Regions from separate parts of the Pantoea sp. X-Soil-TKNS-1207 genome, predicted to be linked through region 2. Evidence: predicted binding sites of a transcription regulator. Region 2 holds the regulator's gene; the other holds the start of a gene.

The links. Region 2 encodes PurR, which represses purine synthesis genes. Its sites were predicted from a motif close to CANGCAAACGTTTGCNTG; they were not measured.
Region 1: guaB (IMP dehydrogenase) is a predicted target of PurR. The motif match lies at 3,413-3,430, and genes of this name have one in related genera.

The regions. Positions count from the first base shown of each region.
Region 1 is NZ_AP035958.1:3,202,436-3,207,768, reverse strand. It holds gene AC6I8V_RS14955 (glucose/quinate/shikimate family membrane-bound PQQ-dependent dehydrogenase) at 1-411, shown strand, start outside; gene AC6I8V_RS14950 (protealysin inhibitor emfourin) at 482-817, opposite strand; gene AC6I8V_RS14945 (M4 family metallopeptidase) at 814-1,827, opposite strand; gene xseA (exodeoxyribonuclease VII large subunit) at 1,948-3,321, opposite strand; gene guaB (IMP dehydrogenase) at 3,492-4,958, shown strand; gene guaA (glutamine-hydrolyzing GMP synthase) at 5,030-5,333, shown strand, end outside.
Region 2 is NZ_AP035958.1:1,934,575-1,939,907, forward strand. It holds gene punC (purine nucleoside transporter PunC) at 1-559, opposite strand, end outside; gene punR (DNA-binding transcriptional activator PunR) at 669-1,580, shown strand; gene purR (HTH-type transcriptional repressor PurR) at 1,577-2,602, opposite strand; gene cydH (cytochrome bd-I oxidase subunit CydH) at 2,888-2,977, shown strand; gene AC6I8V_RS09125 (C40 family peptidase) at 3,030-3,818, opposite strand; gene AC6I8V_RS09130 (Grx4 family monothiol glutaredoxin) at 4,186-4,518, shown strand; gene rnt (ribonuclease T) at 4,553-5,221, opposite strand; gene gloA (lactoylglutathione lyase) at 5,330-5,333, opposite strand, start outside.

The sequences.
Region 1 (5,333 bases), 1.3 Mb from region 2:
TCACCGCTGGGTATTCCGTGCCAGGCTCCGCCGTTCGGTACCATGTCCGCGATTGATATGAAGACCCGTAAGATTGTCTGGCAGGTGCCGGTAGGTACAGTGCAGGATACCGGTCCGTTCGGTATTAAGATGCACGCGCAGATGCCAATTGGTATGCCGACGCTGGGTGGTTCTTTGGCGACGCAGGGCGGCCTGGTGTTCTTCGCCGGTACTCAGGATTACTACCTGCGTGCGTTCGACAGCTCAAGCGGTAAAGAAGTATGGAAAGCCCGTCTGCCAGTGGGTAGCCAGGGTGGCCCAATCAGCTACGTTTCTCCGAAAACTGGCAAACAGTACATCCTGATCTCCGCAGGCGGTGCGCGTCAGTCTCCGGATCGTGGTGATTATGTGATTGCGTACGCGCTGCCGTAACGATCACAACAACGGCCAGTGCCTGCTGGCCGGTTAAACGAAAAAAGGACCGACATCGCCGGTCCTTTTTTTATGCCTGTTCGCCGTCACGCCACAGGGCTTCCAGCGCGGGTGGGGCCACCTGCTCGGGGATCAGGATGACGATCGTCCCGGCCTCATGGTGGGTGGCATAGCTGATTTGAATGCGAAAATAGCGTTGATCGCCTCGACCGATATTCGGCGCCTGATCTTCCGGTTCCCCCAACGGCATCGCCTGTTCCAGCACTTCACACACCCGCTGCTTCTGCGGTGCAGGCAACTGCGCCAGCGTGAAACGCCGTTGCGTTTGCAGCCGGGGAATAAATGCCAGACCGCCTTCGCGCGCCAGTTCGATAATCGCGTCATCGGTCAGTTCGGGGATGTTCACGTCACACCTACCTGCTGCCACGCGGACGCGATCGCATCCGCCACCGAACGGTTAAAGCGTTTGCTGGCGTGCTGCACGGTAAAGCGGGCAAAGGTGCTGAAATCGGCATCCTGCGGCAGCGTCTTGTCACACAGCGTGTCATACCATGCCTGACCCGCCAGCTCCCAGGCAAAGCCGCCCAGCGCTTTGGCAGCGAGGTAAAACGCCCGGTTGGGAATGCCGGAGTTGAGATGCACGCCGCCGTTATCGTCGCGGGTATCGATGTAATGTGCCATATCGGCAGGCTGTGGATCTTTGCCGAGCATCGGATCGTCGTAGGCGGTGCCAGGGGCGGACATCGATCGCAATCCTTTGCCCTTGATCCCGGCAGCCAGCAAGCCTTCGCCGATAATCCAGTCAGCCTGATCTGCGGTCTGCTGGCGGTTAAATTGCTTCACCAGCGAACCAAATACATCGGATATCGACTCATTCAGCGCCCCGGATTGGGCGAAGTAAACCAGCCCGGCTTCGCTCTCCGTCACGCCGTGGGTTAGCTCATGCGCCACGACATCAATGGCGATAGTAAAGCGATTGAAAATCTCGCCATCGCCGTCGCCAAACACCATCTGCTGACCGTTCCAGAAGGCGTTCTGGTACTCCTGGCCATAGTGCACGCTGCCGTCCAGCTTCAGTCCTTTGTTATCCAGCGAATTGCGTTTGTAGACCTGCCAGTAAAAATCGTAGGTGATGCCGAGGTAGTTCCAGGCTTCTTCGGCGGCCACGTCACCATTGTCGGGCTGGCCTTCCGTGCGGATCAGCGTTCCCGGCAGATTTTGCGTATGTTCGGCATCGTAAATGGCGCGCACCACCTGGCCTGGGGTTGAGGTGGTCGCGGGTGGCGCGCTGTGGTTATGTTCAGCCATCAGGTGCTGAACGTGGGTGAGGGTACGACGGGCATAGTCCTGCTGCGGGCCAGAACCGTTGGCGATGATATTGCGCAGGATGTAAGGAGGGATCACGTTAAAAGACATACCAGACTCCCTGGCGAATAATGACTGTGCCAAAAAGTATAGTTCGATTGCGTTGAGAATGAATTCGCACCCGACCCGATAAACATAGGGTCGGCATTGATGCCGGCCAGGCCGGGGTGATTATGTGCGCGTCTTGCGGGCGGCGGTTTTTTGCGGCTTGAGCGCCGTGACCTCACTCTCCACCCAGCCATCATCCAGCCGGGTACGCAGCACATCGCCTTTGCTCAGCTGCGCCATTTTCTTCACCACATGGCCGGTGGTATCGGTAGTCACGCTAAAGCCGCGTGCCAGGGTCGCCAGCGGGCTGACGCCCTCCAGCTGGGCCGCCAGGGTGCCAAAACGTTGACGATGCTGATTGAGCTGCTTTTCCATGCCTTGTTGCAGGCGATAGTTCCAGCGTTCCAGCTGCTGCTGCGCACGCAGAATGCGTTGCTGTGGCTGCTGTGCGTTTAAACGCTGCACCAGACGCTCCTGCTGGCGACTGGCGGCGCGCATCCGCTGATCCAGTGCATCACCCAGCCGACGCTGTAATTGCAGCAGAGCGGTCTGCTGACGCGCCAGACGCAGCTGTGGGTGCTGCTGTTGCAGGCGGTGCTGAATACGGGTGAAAACGCGTTGCTGCTGCGCCAGATAGTAATCCATCGCCATTTCCAGCCGTTGCTGCTGAGACTGCAAACGCCGCAGCAGCTCCAGCTGATTCCGGCTGACCAGTTCAGCGGCGGCGGAGGGGGTGGGCGCACGCAGGTCGGCAACAAAATCGGCGATGGTGACATCGGTTTCATGCCCCACGGCGCTGACAATCGGCAGGCGGCTGGCAAAAATGGCGCGCGCCACGCGCTCATCGTTGAAGCTCCACAAATCCTCTAACGAACCGCCGCCACGGCCGACAATCAGCACGTCGCATTCGTCACGCTGGTTTGCCAGCTCGATGGCGCGCACAATCGCCGCCGGGGCATCCACGCCCTGTACCGCCGTGGGATAGATCACCACCGGCAGCGAAGGGTCGCGACGATGGAGCACGCGCAGCACGTCGTGCAGCGCGGCACCGGTGGCTGAGGTGATTACACCAACCTGACGCGCCGGGTCCGGCAACGGCTGCTTGAATTGCGCGTCAAACAGGCCTTCCGCCGCCAGCCGTGTTTTCAGCTGCTCAAACTGCTGTTGCAGCAGGCCTTCGCCCGCCGGATGCATACTTTCGATAATCAGCTGATAGTCGCCGCGCGGTTCGTACAGGGTGATGCTGGCACGCACCAAAACCTGCTGACCATGCTGCGGACGAAACGCGACGCGACGGTTGCTGTTGCGGAACATGGCACAGCGTACCTGCGCGCCATCATCCTTCAGCGTGAAGTACCAGTGGCCGGAAGCCGGTTGCGTGAAGTTGGAGATCTCCGCGCTGAGCCAGACCAGGCCCATTTCATTTTCCAGCAGTTGGCGCACCGTGGTATTCAGGCGGCTAACGGTAAAAATATTGGCGGTTGGTGGCAGCGACATGTGATGGAGATCAAATATTAAATCAGAGGGTTAATCAACCGATACTACATGGCTGAACCAGAGGATCAAGACTTTTTCTGAAAAAACACTGGAGGCAACCGATTTCGGCCTGTATAATGCCGCGGCAATATTTTATCTGTTCTCATTCACCCCCAGGTTGAGATATTGCCATGCTAAGAATCGCTAAAGAAGCACTCACATTCGACGACGTTCTGCTCGTTCCTGCTCATTCTACCGTTCTGCCTAACACGGCCGATCTCAGCACTCAACTGACGAAAAACATTCGTCTGAACATCCCTATGCTCTCCGCTGCTATGGACACCGTGACCGAAGCTGGTCTGGCGATTGCCCTGGCACAGGAAGGCGGTCTGGGCTTTATCCACAAAAACATGTCGATCGAGCGCCAGGCGGAAGAAGTTCGCAAGGTGAAGAAACATGAAAGTGGCGTCGTTACCGATCCGCAAACCGTGCTGCCAACCTCGCCGCTGGCAGATGTCAAAGCCCTGACCGAGCGTAACGGCTTTGCCGGTTACCCGGTAGTCAACGCGGATAACGAGCTGGTGGGCATCATCACCGGTCGTGACGTGCGTTTCGTTACCGATCTGAGCCAGCCGGTCTCTGCGGTGATGACGCCGAAAGAGCGTCTGGTTACGGTGAAAGAAGGCGAAGCGCGCGACGTGGTTCTGCAGAAAATGCACGAAAAACGCGTTGAGAAAGCGCTGGTGGTGGACGACAGCTTCCATCTGCTCGGCATGATCACCGTTAAAGATTTCCAGAAAGCGGAACGTAAACCTAACGCCTGTAAAGATGCACAGGGTCGTCTGCGCGTCGGTGCTGCGGTAGGTGCCGGTGCGGGCAACGAAGAGCGCGTAGATGCGCTGGTGGCCGCTGGCGTTGACGTTCTGCTGATCGACTCCTCTCACGGTCACTCTGAAGGCGTGTTGCAGCGTATCCGTGAAACCCGTGCTAAATACCCTGACCTCGAAATCATCGGCGGCAACGTTGCTACCGGTGCTGGCGCCCTGGCGCTGGCAGAGGCGGGTGTGAGCGCGGTTAAAGTGGGTATCGGCCCTGGCTCCATCTGTACGACCCGTATCGTCACTGGCGTGGGCGTTCCGCAGATCACCGCCGTGTCCGACGCGGTTGAAGCGCTGGAAGGCACCGGCATTCCGGTTATCGCTGATGGCGGTATCCGTTTCTCTGGCGACATCGCGAAAGCGATCGCAGCCGGTGCGGCGGCGGTGATGGTGGGTTCGATGCTGGCGGGTACGGAAGAATCTCCGGGCGAAATCGAGCTGTATCAGGGCCGTTCGTTCAAATCCTACCGTGGTATGGGTTCACTGGGCGCGATGTCTAAAGGCTCCTCAGACCGTTACTTCCAGAGCGATAACGCCGCTGACAAACTGGTACCGGAAGGTATCGAAGGTCGCGTTGCCTACAAAGGCCGTCTGAAAGAGATCGTACACCAGCAGATGGGCGGCCTGCGCTCCTGTATGGGTCTGACCGGTTGCGGCACCATCGACGAACTGCGTACCAAAGCGGAGTTTGTGCGCATCAGCGGCGCGGGTATCTCTGAAAGCCATGTGCATGACGTGACCATCACGAAAGAGTCGCCGAACTACCGCATGGGTTCATAATCCCGTAAGATTTACCGCCCGGCTTAAGCCGGGCGCTTTTATTATTAAGTCCATCCCATGGAAACGCCGCAATGACGACTGAAAATATTCATAAACATCGCATTTTGATCCTCGATTTTGGTTCTCAGTATACGCAACTGGTCGCGCGCCGCGTGCGTGAGCTGGGCGTCTACTGCGAACTCTGGGCGTGGGATGTCACCGAAGAGCAAATTCGTCAGTTCAACCCGAACGGCATCATCCTTTCTGGCGGTCCGGAAAGCACCACTGAGCTGAACAGCCCGCGTGCGCCGGAATACGTCTTCAACGCTGGCGTGCCGGTGCTGGGCGTGTGCTACGGTATGCAGACCATGGCTATGCAGCTGGGTGGTAAGGTTG
Region 2 (5,333 bases):
TGGAACGGGCAGGGCTGCTCAGTTTCAGGGTACCTATCAACAGCACGACAGTGATCAGCGTCAGCAGCACAAAGATACTGCGCCAGTGAAAATGGCCCATCAGCCAGGCACCTAACAGCGGAGCCAGCGCGGGAGAGAGCGCTACCAGCGGCATAATGGTGGCGAACACCTTATTCGCCTGCGCGCGCGGATAACGATCCACCACCAGCGCCTGCCAGCTCACTGCGGCAGCGCACACGCCTACGGCCTGCACGAAACGCAGGGCCAGCATCAGACGTACATCCGTGACCCACAACATGCCAAGGCAGCCAAGGGCAAAAATCACTAATCCCGCCAGCAGAACAGGCTTACGGCCGAAACGATCGGAAAGGGGTCCCCAGAACACCTGCGCACAGGCAAATCCGCCCAGGAACAGGCTCAGGCTGGCACTGATGGTGCCGGGTGCGGTGGCAAAATCCTGCTGCATAGCACCAAATGCAGGCAGATACATATCCGTAGCAAGAAAGCCCAGCATGCTGAGTAACGCAAGCCAGGGTAGAAATCCTTTTGATGACAACATGGTAATTCTCTTTTGGCAGGTTGAACGCGGGGGAGTGTAAAAGGGTGCGGCGGCCTTTGTGAAACGCTAATATTTGCAAAGTGCTATCAAAAAATTTGCAGGCAAAAAAATGTGGTCAGAATATGCCCTTGAGGTGGTGGATGCCGTGGCGCGTACCGGCAGTTTCAGCGCAGCCGCGCAGGAGCTGCACCGCGTACCTTCTGCCATCAGCTATACGGTCCGTCAGCTGGAAACCTGGCTGGCGGTGCCGCTGTTTGAACGTCAGCATCGGGAAGTGGTGCTGACCGCTGCGGGCGAGCATTTTGTGCGCGAAGGTCGCGGTGTTATCAAAAAAATGCTGGCCACCCGGCGTCAGTGTCAGCAGCTGGCCAATGGCTGGCGTGGTCAGCTCAGCATTGCGGTTGACTGTATCGTTAAACCGCAACGTACCCGGCAGCTGGTGAAAGATTTTTATCGCCACTTTCCCGATATGGAGCTGATTATCAGCTACGAAGTGTTTAATGGCGTCTGGGATGCGCTGGCGGACGGCAGGGTTGATGTGGCGATTGGTGCCACCCAGGCGATTCCGGTGGGGGGACGTTTTGCCTTTCAGGATATGGGGGCGCTTAACTGGCGCTGCGTTGTCAGCCCCGATCATCCGTTAGCGAATAGCGCGTTGCTGGATGAGGAGACACTGCGCGCCTGGCCGTCGCTGGTGCTGGAGGATACCTCGCGGGCGCTGCCGCGCCGCATGACCTGGACGCTGGATAATCAGCGTCGCCTGGTGGTGCCGGAATGGGAGACCGGGCTGGATTGCTTGCTGGCCGGGCTGTGCGTGGGGATGGTGCCAGGTCATTTAGCCCGGCCGCTGCTGGACAGCGGCGGCTTAACCGAATTGCTGCTGCCAACGCCGTTTCCGGACAGCCCTTGCTGCGTCAGCTGGTCAGAACAGCGCGCCTCTCCGGCGTTGGGCTGGTTGCTGGCCTATCTTGGCGATGCAGAGACGCTCAACCACGAATGGCTGAGCGAAACCGTTGCTTAACGGCGATAGTCGCGGAACGGGCCGTCAGCCACTGAGCGACGCTCAATCAATGTCGGCTGAACTTCGATGGTTTGCGGATCTTCACGCTTGCTGGTAATGCGATCGAGCAGCATCTCCAGCGCTTTCTCGCCCAGCTGCGCTTTGGGCTGGTGGACCGTGGTCAGCGCTGGGGTAAAGTAGCGGGCGTTGCGCACGTTGTCATAGCCAATCACGGAAATATCCTGCGGCACGCGCAAACCCATCTCGTCGGCGGCGCAAATGGCGCCCATTGCCATGATGTCGCCACCGCAGAAGATTGCGGTCGGGCGCTGCTTCTGGTTAAGGATCTGCTGCATCGCCTGGTAGCCGGATTCCGGCTCAAAATCGCCCTGCACAATCCACTCAGGGCGCACGGTGATGCCTGCTTCATTCAGTGCCTGAAGAAAACCGGCATGGCGGCCGCCACCGGTGTTGCGTTCCATCTGACCGGGGATCGCGCCAATGTCGCGGTGGCCGCGCTCAATCAGATAACGACCGGCGAGATAGCCCCCCTGGAAAGCGTTGTCCTGTACGGTATCGGTAAAATCACCGCGCGACTCACCCCAGTCCATCACCACCATCGGGATATTGCGGTTCTCTTCCAGCATGGTCAGCAGGTCGTCGGGATATTCAGAACACATCACCAGCAGGCCATCGACACGTTTCTGCGCCATCATCGACAGATAGGCCCGCTGCTTTTGCAGATCGTTATGCGCATTGCCGAGAATCAGCGTATAGCCGCGATCGAAACAGTGGTTTTCCACCGCTTCAATAATTTCAGCAAAATAGGGCGCTTCGCTGGAGGTTGCCAGCAGCCCCAGCGTTTTGGTGTGGTTGACTTTCAGGCTGCGCGCCACGGCACTCGGCGAATAATGCAGCTCTTTAATCGCTTCCCATACGGCGTTACGCGTCTCTTCCGCGACAAAACGCGTTTTGTTGATGACATGCGAAACGGTGGTGGTGGAGACACCGGCGCGTTTCGCCACATCTTTAATTGTTGCCATGAAAATGGTACTCCCGGGCTTATCGCAACTTACTGATAAGTATATTGTTAAACGTTTGCGTCTGCTAATGGTTTTGCGCCCCGATTTTGGGGGCATTAAGGACTGAAAAAGGCGTTAACTATCAGTCAATATCGCTTCATCTTGCCGCAAACACAGCGTGCGCAAAATCTGTTGCGCAACGAAAGGCGGCGATTCTAGCAAGCTGGCGCGGATAAGACGAGATTTTTACCGGGCGCTGTGCGAAAATCGCATTAACCCTTCAATTAATGTGACTAAGGAGTTGTGATGAGTACAGACCTGAAACTGGCGCTGGGTACTACGGTTGGCGCATTGCTAATGATCATCGTGTTCAGCTTCACCGCGATCCTTCATTAATAAAAAAAGCCGGACCTGAAAATCAGTGTCCGGCTTTTTTTCGATCTCATGTTTAGCGAATGGTTTTTGGCGTCATCATCCGCCGCGCGCCGACATAATGCTTCTGCCAGTAATCCTCGCCTAACGCGCTGATCTGAATATCTTTACCGGTACGCGGTGACTGAATGAATTTGCCGTTGCCGAGGTAAACCCCAACGTGATCGGCGGTGCCGCGATGGTTAATGCGGAAGAACACCAAATCCCCTTTCTCCAGCATATCGCGCTTAATCGGTGCCGCATCGCGCAGGTGGTACATCTCGTTCGCGGTGCGCGGGAATTTGTATTTCACCAGATCTTTGTAGGCATACCACACCAGGCCGCTGCAATCGAAGCCGGTATGCGGTGACGTGCCGCCCCATTGGTAGGGTTTGCCAATCTGTCCCATCAGCTTATTCATCGCCGTTTCACGCGCTTTCTGGTAGCGCTGACGGTGTGACTTGCTCATTTTGATGGTGGTGAGATCGCCAGTATCCTCATCCAGCTCGGACGTTCTTTTCGCCAGACGCTGATGACCATATTTTTTCTTCGACGATTGTTTCAGCAGGGATTTTTTGCTGGTGGTTTTGTGTAGTGCGGTTTCGGTTTTCGGCTGTTTTTTCAGTCTTAACTTTTGAACGCTGGCCAGACGGGATTTTTTCGTGCTGGTTTTCACCGGACGTCGTTTGCGACGTTCATCTTCGCGCGCACTCTTTTTATCTGCTTTATGCAAACTGACATTGACGGGCGCCTGCGGGGAAGCAGAAGCCACATTAAAAAACAGTTGGGCGAAAGCCAGTATCAAAAGCGTAATAAGTAAACGCATAGTCCGGTTACAGGTTAAGCAGTCTGATAAGAAACAGCCTGCGGCTAAGTTAGAATAATCTGATCAATGATCAGTGCCGTGATGATTCTAATCCACTTTTTTTCCAAAAGGTAAGGCATTTTTCCATTAATCTGTTACGAGACTCGATATGGGGCAAAAATGAGCGATTTCAGCCGGTTAACACAGCACAATTATTGCTAATTATTAATCGGTTAATGCTTATTAATGATATGAAAATGTTATTTGTCATGCCGGAACTTAACAAACATGGCGATTATCAGCATCGCGATGCAAAATCCCGTTTTCAGTGCGGGGGTGAAGTCGCTACAATAAACAAACACGAAGTGACGGATTAAGGAAGGCAAAAATGAGTACTGTTGAAAAAATTCAGCGCCAGATCGCAGAAAACCCGATCCTGCTGTACATGAAAGGTTCGCCGAAACTGCCAAGCTGCGGTTTCTCTGCCCAGGCGGTACAGGCTTTGTCTGCCTGCGGTGAGCGCTTCGCGTATGTTGATATCCTGCAGAACCCGGATATCCGTGCTGAATTGCCGAAATACGCCAACTGGCCAACCTTCCCGCAGCTGTGGGTTGATGGCGAGCTGGTTGGTGGTTGCGACATCATCGTTGAGATGTTCCAGCGTGGTGAACTCCTGCCGCTGATCAAAGAAACTGCTGAGAAGTATAAAGAAGCAGAATAATGAGAAAGGCCGACAATCGTCGGCCTTTTTTTTGTCACTCTTCGGCGTCGTCTGCCGACTCATCGTCACTGTACGGCAGCGGCCAGCCGCCCAGCCGTTTCCAGCGGTTCACCAGCTCGCAAAACAGAATGGCCGTTTGCTCGGTGTCATACAGAGCGGAATGCGCCTGAGTGCTGTCGAAATTCATGCCCGCCGCTTTACAGGCTTTTGCCAGCACCGTCTGACCCAGCACCAGCCCGCTTAATGCGGCGGTATCAAACGTGGCGAACGGATGGAACGGGTTACGTTTCAGGCCGACGCGCTCTGCGGCTGCCATCAGAAAGTTGTGATCAAAGGTGGCATTGTGCGCCACGATAATCGCGCGATTACAGCCGCTGTCTTTGGTGCCTTTGCGCACCATCTTAAAAATTGCATGCAGGGCGTCGTATTCACTCACCGCGCCACGCAGTGGGTTGCTGGGATCAATCCCGGTAAACGCCAGCGCGTCAGGATTCAGAATCGCGCCTTCAAAAGGTTCGACATGGAAATGCAGCGTTTCGTCGCGGTGCAGCCAGCCGTCCTCGTCCATCCTGAGTGTGGTCGCAGCAATTTCAAGCAGGGCATCGGTCTTCGCATTAAAACCGGCGGTTTCGACGTCGATGACCACGGGATAAAAGCCGCGAAAGCGTTGATGGAGAGCGTTTAAGGCGTTCGATTCAGACATCAGGATCTCATAGCAATAAATGGGGCAGCGCGCATTATGGCAAAAATCGCGAGAGGGTGCAGCAGATGAGGAGTGCCAGCCGGCAAAAGCGCAGGCTGGCAGGCTGGCTTAG